Regions from separate parts of the Isoptericola sp. NPDC060257 genome, predicted to be linked through region 1. Evidence: riboswitches for the same ligand, from Rfam matches in the RefSeq annotation. Region 1 holds a riboswitch; each other region holds the start of a gene.
What was found. A riboswitch is a leader RNA that binds a small molecule or an ion and turns the genes downstream of it on or off. The one in region 1 is predicted to bind thiamine pyrophosphate.
Positions count from the first base shown of each region.

Region 2: linked by a shared signal. The riboswitch ahead of thiO (glycine oxidase ThiO) and the one ahead of ACFWEK_RS11080 (thiamine ABC transporter substrate binding subunit) in region 1 are both predicted to bind thiamine pyrophosphate.
Region 3: linked by a shared signal. The riboswitch ahead of ACFWEK_RS18090 (bifunctional hydroxymethylpyrimidine kinase/phosphomethylpyrimidine kinase) and the one ahead of ACFWEK_RS11080 (thiamine ABC transporter substrate binding subunit) in region 1 are both predicted to bind thiamine pyrophosphate.

Region 1 covers NZ_JBHXAW010000112.1:6,858-10,119, forward strand. Annotated here, with positions in the region: gene ACFWEK_RS11075 (ABC transporter permease) at 1-286, opposite strand, end outside; gene ACFWEK_RS11080 (thiamine ABC transporter substrate binding subunit) at 295-1,368, opposite strand; TPP riboswitch at 1,440-1,544, opposite strand; gene ACFWEK_RS11085 (DUF4235 domain-containing protein) at 1,704-1,970, shown strand; gene ACFWEK_RS11090 (PAS domain-containing protein) at 2,002-2,781, opposite strand; gene ACFWEK_RS11095 (sulfite exporter TauE/SafE family protein) at 2,936-3,262, opposite strand, start outside.
Region 2 covers NZ_JBHXAW010000301.1:1,174-4,435, reverse strand. Annotated here, with positions in the region: gene ACFWEK_RS18620 (thiazole synthase) at 1-335, opposite strand, end outside; gene thiS (sulfur carrier protein ThiS) at 369-614, opposite strand; gene thiO (glycine oxidase ThiO) at 611-1,828, opposite strand; TPP riboswitch at 1,818-1,920, opposite strand; gene thiE (thiamine phosphate synthase) at 1,952-2,635, shown strand; gene guaA (glutamine-hydrolyzing GMP synthase) at 2,733-3,262, shown strand, end outside.
Region 3 covers NZ_JBHXAW010000282.1:264-3,525, forward strand. Annotated here, with positions in the region: partial or broken gene ACFWEK_RS18080 (YcnI family protein) at 1-407, opposite strand, end outside; gene ACFWEK_RS18085 (hypothetical protein) at 497-1,153, opposite strand; TPP riboswitch at 1,288-1,418, shown strand; gene ACFWEK_RS18090 (bifunctional hydroxymethylpyrimidine kinase/phosphomethylpyrimidine kinase) at 1,409-3,163, shown strand.

The sequences.
Region 1 (3,262 bases):
CCTGGGCGAGCGTCTGCCCGACGATCCGCCACGTGCGCCCCTGGGACAGCACCTCGGCGAAGCCGGACAGGTCGAGCTCCCGGCCCGCCGCGGTCTCGGTGAAGAACCCCTGCAGGACGAGCGACACCACCGGCCACGCGAAGAAGACCGCGAGGAAGCCCAGCGGGAGCGCGACGGCGGCGCCCCAGCCGAGCCACGCGCCCCACCGGTCTCCGCGCCGCCGTTCGGCGCGCGACCGCGCCGCCCGGACTGCCGGGCGGGCGGTGCTGCGGGAGGCGCGGGGCACGGGGCGCGTCAGCCGACGACCGTCGCCGTCCACTGCTCGATCCACTCGTCGCGGTGCGCGGCGACGTCCGCGGGCGCCACCTCGAACGGCTCGTCGGCCAGGGGCGCGAACTGCTGCCAGTCGGCGGGCAGCTCCACGTCCGGGTCGGCGGGGTACATGTACATCTGGCCGGGCACGTCGGCCTGGAACTCGGCGCTCGTCAGGAAGTCCACGAGCTTCTTGGCGCCCTCGGGGTTCTCGGCGCCGGACAGCACCCCCGCGTACTCGACCTGCCGGAAGCAGGTGTCGAGCATCGCGCTCGTGGCGGAGGTCTTCCCGTCGTCGCTCACGGTGAACGCGGGCGACGTCGCGTACGACAGCGCGATCGGTCGCTGCCCGCCCTCCCCGGCGCCGGAGAAGTCCACGTAGTACGCGTCCTCCCAGCTCTCTGCCACCTTGAGGCCGTTGTCGCGCAGGTCGGCCCAGTAGGCCTCCCAGCCGTCCGTGCCAAAGGCGCCGATCGTCGCGAGCAGGAACGCGAGGCCGGGGGACGACGTCGCCGGGTTGGTCACGACGGTGAGGTCCGCGTAGTCCGGCTTCGCGAGGTCCTCGAGCGTCGTCGGGGGCGTGACGCCGTTCTTCGCGAACCAGCCGTCGTCGAGGTTCATGCACACGTCGCCCACGTCGACGGGCGTCAGCGTGCCCGCCAGGTCGTCGGGCGCGTAGGCCGCGACCCCCGGGGCGAGGTCGGCCGGCTGGTACTCCTCGAAGACCCCGGCGTCGACGGCCCGCGACGCGTACGTGTTGTCCACGCCGAACACGACGTCGCCCAGCGGCGCGTCCTTGGTGAGCACGAGCTGGTTCACCAGCGTGCCCGCGTCGCCCGGGGCCACCTGCTCGACGGTGAGACCGGACTCCTTCTCGAACGCGGCCAGGACGTCGTCGGAGACGGCGAACGAGTCGTGGGTCACGAGCGTGACCGTGCTCGACGCCGCCCCGCTCGCGTCGTCCGGGGCCGCCCCGCCGCACGCCGCCAGCAGCGGCAGCAGGGCGACGACGCCCGCGGCGGCCGCCGTGGTCCGGGCCGTGGTCGTCAGCTTCATGCTGTCCTCCTCAAGGTGCGAGAAGGGGGTCCTGCGGGCACCCGGCACCGTCGTGGTGCGGCCGTCCGCAGGGAACGAGATTCCCGACTTCCTCCACCGGTGCTAACCGGATCAGGTTCGAGGGTCTGCGGCGGTCCGCACTCTCAGCGCCGGTGGGCGCTCCCCTGTCGTATCACCACGAGCCTACCCGTCGACGCCGCGCTACCGTGGTGCAGTCCTCGACCTCGGGGTGTGACGTGCCTGACGTGCCGTGACGCCGTCCGGCGGCCGCGGACGCACGCGAGACGACGCGCGGTCATGCCGCGGCCGCGCCGGGACCTACCGAGGGAGAGCACGTGACGGACACCGAGCAGCCGCTGGGCGTGAAGGTCGGCACGGTGGTGCTGACGATCGCCGCCGGATGGGTCGCGCAGAAGCTGATCGGGGTGGTCTGGGAGAAGACGACGGGCAGCGTGGCGCCCACCAACGTGGACGACGACGAGATCTCGATCATCCAGGCCGTCACCTTCGCGGCGGTCTCGGGCGGAGTCGCGGTGCTCGCGAAGCGCCTCGCCCGCAAGGGCGCCGTGCGCGCAGCGGCCCGGTTCGTGCCCGGCCGCTGATCCCGCGCTCCTGACGAGCCCGCCCTGCGGGTCAGTGGCTCGCGCGCGGACGCCGGCGGGCGAGCTGCGCGTCGTGACCGTGCGGCCGGTCCACCGGCCGCACGGTGGCGAGCGCCTGGCTGAGCCGGTCCGCCGCGTCCTGGGCCGGCGGGGCGGACCGCACCACCTCCGCCGCCGTGAGCGCGGCGTCGCGGTCCCCGACGGGCCGCGCGAGCCCCTTCATCACCTGCTCCCCCGCCGACTGGGCGGAGATCCCGACCTGCGCGCCGGCGTCCGCGAGCACCTCGGTGGCGACCGACTCGTCCACGCCGCACACCGCCATGATGGCGCCCTTGGCCTGCTCGGCGGCCGCGGCCGCGACGAACGCTCGGGACACGGCCCGGTGCGCCTCGCGCTCCAGCGCGTCCCGCACGACCGGGCTCGCGTCGATGACGTAGCCGACGATCTGCGACGACGCGCCGTCGGCCCCGTGCCTCCCCTGTCCGGTCACGACGACGGTATGGGTGCGCCCGTGGTCGTCCACGACGCGGTGCGCCCCCGAGAACGGCCGCCCGGTGCCGAGCGCGACCACCGCCGTCCGGGAGAGCCGCTCGCGGTCGTCGGGGTGCAGGTGGGCGCGCAGCACCTCCGGTCCCGGCGCGATCTTGCCCGGCTCACGACCGAAGATCCGGAAGACCTCGTCCGACCACCACCACTCCCCCGTGGCGACGTCGACGCGGTACCGGCCGACGAGCAGCTGGCTCCCGGCGCCCAGCAGCTCCGCGAGAGCGACGAGCTCGCGGCGCGGTGTGTCGTTGGGCGTGCTGGACATCGAGGCTCACCCCCCAGTGCCGTGCAGCTGGGTCCGGCGCGCAGTTCTCCTGGCCTCACCACGGTACCGGGACGGCACGACACCGCCACCGCACGGCGGGTGACGTGCGGTGGCGGTGGTGTCGTCGGTGGCCCCGGCCGTGCCGGGGCAGGCGTCAGGCGACCGTCGTCGCAGCGGCCTCGGGGTGCTCGCCCGCCGCCTCGGCCCGCTCCGCCGCGACCGCCTTGCGGTGCTCGCGGAACGAGTAGGTGACGGCGGCGGCCCAGCCGACCGCGATGAGCCCGAGGACGAGACCCCGCACGCCGTCGCTCACGGGGAACTCGTCGAGGCTCAGCAGGGTGCGGACGTTGGTGAGCACGATGATCCCGCCGACGGCGGATCCGAGGACGCGCGGCGGCACCAGGCGGACGAGCCATGCGGCGATCGGCGCGGCGATCAGGCCGCCGATGAGCAGCGCCAGGGCCCAGGTCGGGTTGATGCC
Region 2 (3,262 bases), on a different contig from region 1:
GCCTCGCGCGCGAGCTGGGCGGTGAGCACGGCCTCGGCGACCGAGAAGCAGCCCGCCGTGTTGGGCAGGGCGCGGATGCCGAGCCGCTCCAGCAGCCCCCAGATGCCGCCGTCCTCGGAGCCCGCGCCGCCCGGGCGCACCGCGACGCGGCGCATCGCCACGGTGGTGAGCCCGGTGCCCGACGCGACCAGCGCGTCCTCGAGCGTCATGAGGTTCGACGCGCCGCCCGTGCCCATGACGAGGCGCGAGCCGATCTCCGTGCCGGCGACCACGAGGGGGTCGACGAGAGGGTGCGCGAGCGGGCGGGACGTGGCCGCGGCGTGCGTGCTGGTCATGCTTCCTCCGTGCTTCCTGGTCAGGCTTCGTGGTCAGCCGCCCTGGACGGCGGTGACGATCTCGACCCGGTCGCCGGGCGCGATCCGGGTACCGGCCCACAGGCCGCGGGGGACGACGGCGTCGTTCACGGCGACGGCGATGCCCTGGACGGACCCGTCGGCGACGAACGCGGGCACGAGGGCCGCGACGACGGCCTCGACGCCGTCGCCGTGCGGCCCGTCGAGCGGGTAGGCCTCGCCGTTCACGACGGCGGTGCGGGTGGCGGGGGTGGCGGTCATCGGGCGGCTCCTTCGGGGAGAGGGTCGGCGGGCGCGAAGCGGCGCGGGTCCGCGGCGGACAGCGCCGGGTCGGGGGGAGGCGCTCCGGTCAGCTCGGCCACGACCGCGTCGGCGGTGAGCGGGGCGAGCAGCACCCCGTTGCGTCCGTGCCCGACGGCGGCGAGCAGGCCGGGGACGCCGGTGGCGCCGACGAGCGGCAGGTTGTCGGGGGTGGCCGGGCGGGCGCGCGGCGTGACGTCGACCAGCGCGGCCTCGTCGATGCCGGGCACGAGCGCGCGGGCGTCGCGCAGCAGCGCGAACACGCCGCCTGCCTCGGCGCGGCGGTCGTCGGGGCGCTCCTCGCTGGTGGCGCCGACGACGATCTCCCGGTGGCTCGGCCCGGAGCCGGGCCCCGCGCCGCTACCGGCACCCCGGGGCACGACGTACACCGGCCGTCCCTGCACGGTGCCCCGCACCACGTGCTCGAGCGCGAGGCCCGGGCCGGCGTCGAGGCGCAGCGTCACGCCCTTCACCGGCCGCACCGGGACGCGCATGTCGGGCAGTCCGTCGAGCAGCGACGCCGTCGCGCCCGCGCCGGTCGCGAGGACGACCGCGCCCGCGGCGTGGCGCGCGCCCGCGTCGTCGCGCACCGCGACGACGCGGCCCGCGCCGTCGCGCTCGAGCCGCGCCGCCGCGCGGTGGACGAGGGAGCCGGCGAGGGCCTGGACGAGCGCCGCGTGCGCCCTTCGCGGGTCCACGGCGAGGTCGCCCTCGACGACGGCCGCCCCGGCGAGCCGCGGCCCGAGGTACGGCTCGCGCCGCCGCGCGTCGGCCACCGAGACCTCGGCGGAGGCGAGACCCCACTCCCGGTGCAGCGCCAGGACCCGGCGCAGCAGGGCGAGGTCGTCGGCGTCGTACGCGACGGCGAGCGACCCGGCGCGCAGCAGGGGGACGTCGCGCCCGGTCGCCGCGGCCAGGCGGGCGGCGAAGTCGGGCCAGCGGGCCGCCGACGCGACGTTGAGGCGGGCGAGCTCCCGCTCGCCGAAGTCGGACTCGCTGACGGCCGCGAGCATCCCCGCCGCGGCGCGGGTGGCGCCCTCGCCGGGCGACGGGTCGAGCACGGTGACGGACAGCCCGCTCGCGGCGGCGCGCCAGGCGACGGCGAGGCCGACGATCCCGCCGCCCACGACGACGACATCGGACGGGGTGCCGGACGGACTGCTGGGCGTGGGCATGTGCGCTCCCTTCGCTGGCATGACCCAGATCAGGTTCGACGGTCGGCTCCTACGCCCTCTCAGCCCCGAGCGGGGCTCCCGTGCGCGGCCACTGTAACCCGGCCCGTGGTTACCCTGACCGGCGTGACCACGACCGCGCCCGACCACGGTGCCGCCCCGGAGACTGCTCCCGACGCGACCCGCGCCCGCCTCGCCGACGCCCGCCTGTACCTGTGCACCGACGCCCGCGAGGAGCGCGGCGACCTGGAGGACTTCCTGCACGCGGCGCTCGCGGGCGGCGTCGACGTCGTGCAGCTGCGGGACAAGACGCTCGACGTCGCGCGCGAGCTCGAGCTGCAGGAGGTGGTCGCCCGCGTCGCCGCGGAGCACGGCGCGCTCTGGGCGGTGAACGACCGGGCCGACGTCGCGCAGCTCACCGGGACGCCCGTGGTGCACATGGGGCAGCGCGACCTCCCGGTGCCCGCCGTGCGGTCGCTGCTCGGGCCGGCTCCGGTGCTGGGCCGGTCCACGCACTCCGCGGACCAGGCCGCCGCGGCGGAGGCCGACCCGGACGTCGACTACTTCTGCGTCGGCCCGCTGTGGGCCACGCCCACCAAGCCCGGCCGCACGGCCGTCGGACTCGACCTGCTGCGCGAGGTCGCCGCGACCCGCCCGACGACGCCGTGGTTCGCCATCGGCGGCGTCGACGCCGAGCGCCTCGACGCCGTGCTCGACGCCGGTGCGTCGCGCGTCGTCGTCGTGCGCGCGATCACGCAGGCGCCGGACGCCGAGCGGGCCGCGCGAGAGCTGCGGGAGCGGCTGGGCTGACGGTCCGGGCCGGACCGCCGCGCGAGGTGACCTACCCCACCGCGTGACCCGTGGGACAGGCCCGGGAGCGGTACCGTCCGGCGGCTACGATGGCTCGGTGACGTCTCCCGCCACCGACACCCCCACCACCGCCGACCTGGCGCCCACGCCGCGTCCGGTCCTCGTCGTCGACTTCGGCGCCCAGTACGCGCAGCTCATCGCGCGCCGCGTGCGCGAGGCCCGCGTCTACTCCGAGATCGTGCCGCACACGTTCACCACCGAGCAGATGCTCGCCAAGAACCCGGCGGCCATCATCCTGTCGGGCGGCCCGTCGTCGGTGTACGCCACCGGCGCGCCGTTCGTGGACCCGGCGCTGTTCGAGGCCGGCGTGCCGGTGCTCGGCATCTGCTACGGCTTCCAGGCGATGGCGCAGGCGCTGGGCGGCACCGTCGCGCAGACGGGGCAGCGGGAGTACGGCGGCACCGAGGTCGAGGTGTGCGAGTCCGGCGTGCTGCTGGCGGGCACCCCCGACCACCAGACCACCTGGATGAGCCACGGCGACTCCGTGCACGCCGCGCCCGAGGGCTTCGCGGTGCTCGCGACGTCGTCCGGCTCGCCCGTCGCCGCGTTCGAGGACACCGGCCGCCG
Region 3 (3,262 bases), on a different contig from region 1:
CGGAGGAACTCGCCCGGCGCGATGCCGGCGTCGGCGTCGTCGGCGGTCCACTCGATGCTCGCCGGCGCCTCGGTGACGGTGGTGCCGTGCACCTCGACGGGCTCGGGCAGGGGCGCCTGGGTGACCTTCGCGGTCCAGCCCGGCACGGGCTCGACGGACACGCTGGTGAAGGGGGTGTCGGTGGGCAGGTCGACCTGCACCGCGGTGGTCGAGGCCTCGGCGGACTCGTTCGGGACCTTGAAGGTGAGGGTGGCGTACGACCCGGCCTCGGCCGCCTCGGGGGTCACGGTCACGTGCGCCGACGCGGCGGTCGCGCCGAGCACGAGGGCGGGGAGGGCGAGCGCGGCCGCGCCGGCGAGGCGACGCGGGCGGAGGGCAGGGGTGAGGACAGGGGTGGTCCTGGACATGGGTTCTTCCGCTCCTGGCTGTCAGGTGTGTCAGTCGGTCGTGGGACGGCGAGGGACCCGCCCCCGTCCGACGACGGACCAGGGCAGGGTCAGGCGGCGCGCGCGAGGGCGCCCGGGAGCAGCAGCGGGGGCCCGCGTGGGGGCGTGCGCCGGCGGACGCGGGGCGGGTGGGGGCGCCAGGTGCGCCCGACGACGACGGCGTGCTCGCGGACCACCGGAAGCGCCCGCGGCTCCTGCACGAGGAGCGCGACGTGCCGCAGGTGCCCCACCACGGTGAGGGCCGCCCGGTCGCCCGCCGCGAGCAGCAGGGCGGTGAGCAGCACCGCGGCGGCGTGCGCGGCGAGCATCCAGGTCGTCGTCCCGGCGTCGCCCGCGTGGTGCAGCAGCCCGCCGCCCGTCGCGGGCGCGAGGGAGCCCGGGCCCATGGCGTGGAGCGCGTGGCCGTCCGGGGTGGCGCCCGGGGTCGCGAGCGGAGCCGAGGGAGCACCCGTGCCCGCCGCGCCGAGCACGGACAACGTCGTGTGCTGCACGAACTGCAGCGCGACCATCGCCGGCAGGAGGCGAGGGAGGGTCAGACGGCGGCGCGCGGTCCACACCGCGCGCGGCGCCGTGCGCGCCGCGACGACGAGCCAGGCGAGGGGTGCCGCGGGGAGCGCGCCGCCGGCCAGGAGATGGGCGGCGGCCGCGATGCTGAGCGTCGTGCCGGCGACGAGGAGCTCGCGCACACGACGGACGACCACGGGCACCCCCGCACCCTACCGCGGCGTCGGCCGGGATCTGCAGCCCCGCCCCGGGCGGCCGTTCGGGCGCCGGCGGAACCGGTCACGACGCACCCGCGCGGGACACCGGACCCGCCCGGGCCGTCCTGGGCTACGGTGGGCGCCACGACACGGGGTGCGTCCCGACCGGTCATCGCCGCGACTTCGTCACGGCCGGCCGGCGGGCGCTGAGAACACACCCGTCGAACCTGATCTAGCTCGTACTAGCGAAGGGATGTCGACATGAGTGCGCGCGCACCTGAAGACAGCTCCGCCGGCCGCGCCGGCACCACCACCCCTGCTCACGCCGCCCCCGCTCCCGTCTCGTCGCCGACGACGGCGCCGCGGACGGGCAGCAGGCCCCGGGTCCTGGCGGTGGCCGGGTCCGACCCGTCCGGCGGCGCCGGCATCCAGGCGGACCTCAAGTCGATCGCGGCCGCGGGCGGCTACGGGATGGCCGCCGTCACGGCCCTGACCGTGCAGAACACCCGCGGCGTGCGTGACGTGCACGTGCCGCCCGCCGCATTCCTGGCCGCGCAGCTCGACGCCGTCGCCGACGACGTGGCCGTCGACGCCGTGAAGATCGGGATGCTCGCCTCGGCCCCGGTGGCCCGGGCGGTGGCCGCGTGGCTCGACGGGCTGGCGCGTGCCGCATCCCACCCGTCCGGGCCGTCCGGGCCGTCCGGCGCGACCGCGCGCCCCGCCGTCGTCCTGGACCCGGTCATGGTGGCGACCAGCGGGGACCGGCTGCTCGACCCGGCGGCCGAGGACGCCGTGCGGGACCTGCTCGGCCGGGTGGACGTCGTGACGCCGAACCTGCCCGAGCTCGCGGTCCTCGCGCAGGAGCCCCCCGCCGCGGACTGGCCTGCCGCCCTCGAGCAGGCGCGACGGCTGGCCGCCCGGCACGGGGTCCTGGTGGTGGCGAAGGGCGGCCACCTCCTCGCGCGGTCAGAGGCGAGGGACGTGGGCGCCCCGGACGCCCTCGTCGGTCCGCGGGGCGTGCTCGTGGAGCTCCCCGGCCCTCGACTGACCAGCACCTCCACCCACGGCACCGGCTGCTCGCTGTCCAGCGGGCTGGCCGCCCGGTACGCGCGCGCGGGCGACTGGGCCGAGGCGCTGCGCGGCACGAAGGCCTGGCTGACCGCGGCGATCCGGGCGGGGGAGGCCCTGCGCGTCGGCGGCGGGAACGGTCCCGTCGACCACCTGGTGGGGCTGCGCGCGGGCGGCGCGGAACCCCAGGCGCCGTCCCGTGCGGCCCGTGCGTCCGGGGCGGGCGCGGAGGACGTCGTCGCCCGGTGGTGGGACGACGCCGCGGACGTGCGCGCCGCGATCGACGAGCTGGCGTTCGTCCGGTCGCTGGGCGACGGGACCCTCGACGCCGACCACTTCCGCGCCTACCTGGAGCAGGACGCGCTCTACCTGCGCGACTACGCGCGCTGCCTCGCCCGGGCGAGCGAGCTCGCGCCCACGCGGGCCGAGCAGGCGTTCTGGGCCGGTGGCGCGCATGGCGCCCTGGTGACGGAGCTCGACCTCCACACGCGCTGGCTGGGCGGGGAGCCGCAGGACGTGCCCGCCAGCGCCACGACGGCCGCCTACCTCGACCACCTGCGCGCGGCCGGCGACGACTACGCGACCCTCGTGGCCGCCGTCCTGCCCTGCTACTGGATCTACCAGGACGTGGGGGAGCGGCTGGCCGCGCGCAACCACGCGGGCCACCCGTACGCGGCGTGGCTGGGCACCTACGCCGACGACGCGTTCGCGGACGCGACGCGGGAGGCCGTCGCGATCCTGCGCCGCGCCGCCGCGGCGTCCGACGCGTCCACCCGGGACCGGATGGCGGCGGCGTTCCGCGCGGCGTGCGAGCACGAGCTGGCGTTCTTCGACCAGACGGGCCTCCCCGGCACGACGGGCACCTCAGGCACAGCAGGCACAGCGGGCAGGGGAGGCACGACCGAGGACGTCGACGGGCGCCCCGCCGATCGCGTCGCGGTGGGCTGACCGCGGCCGGCCGGATCCCCGTCGTGGGGCCAGTCGCGGGACCCGCCGTCCTGCCCGACGGCGGGATCCCGCGGCGGTAAGCGGTGTCCCGGTTCGCGG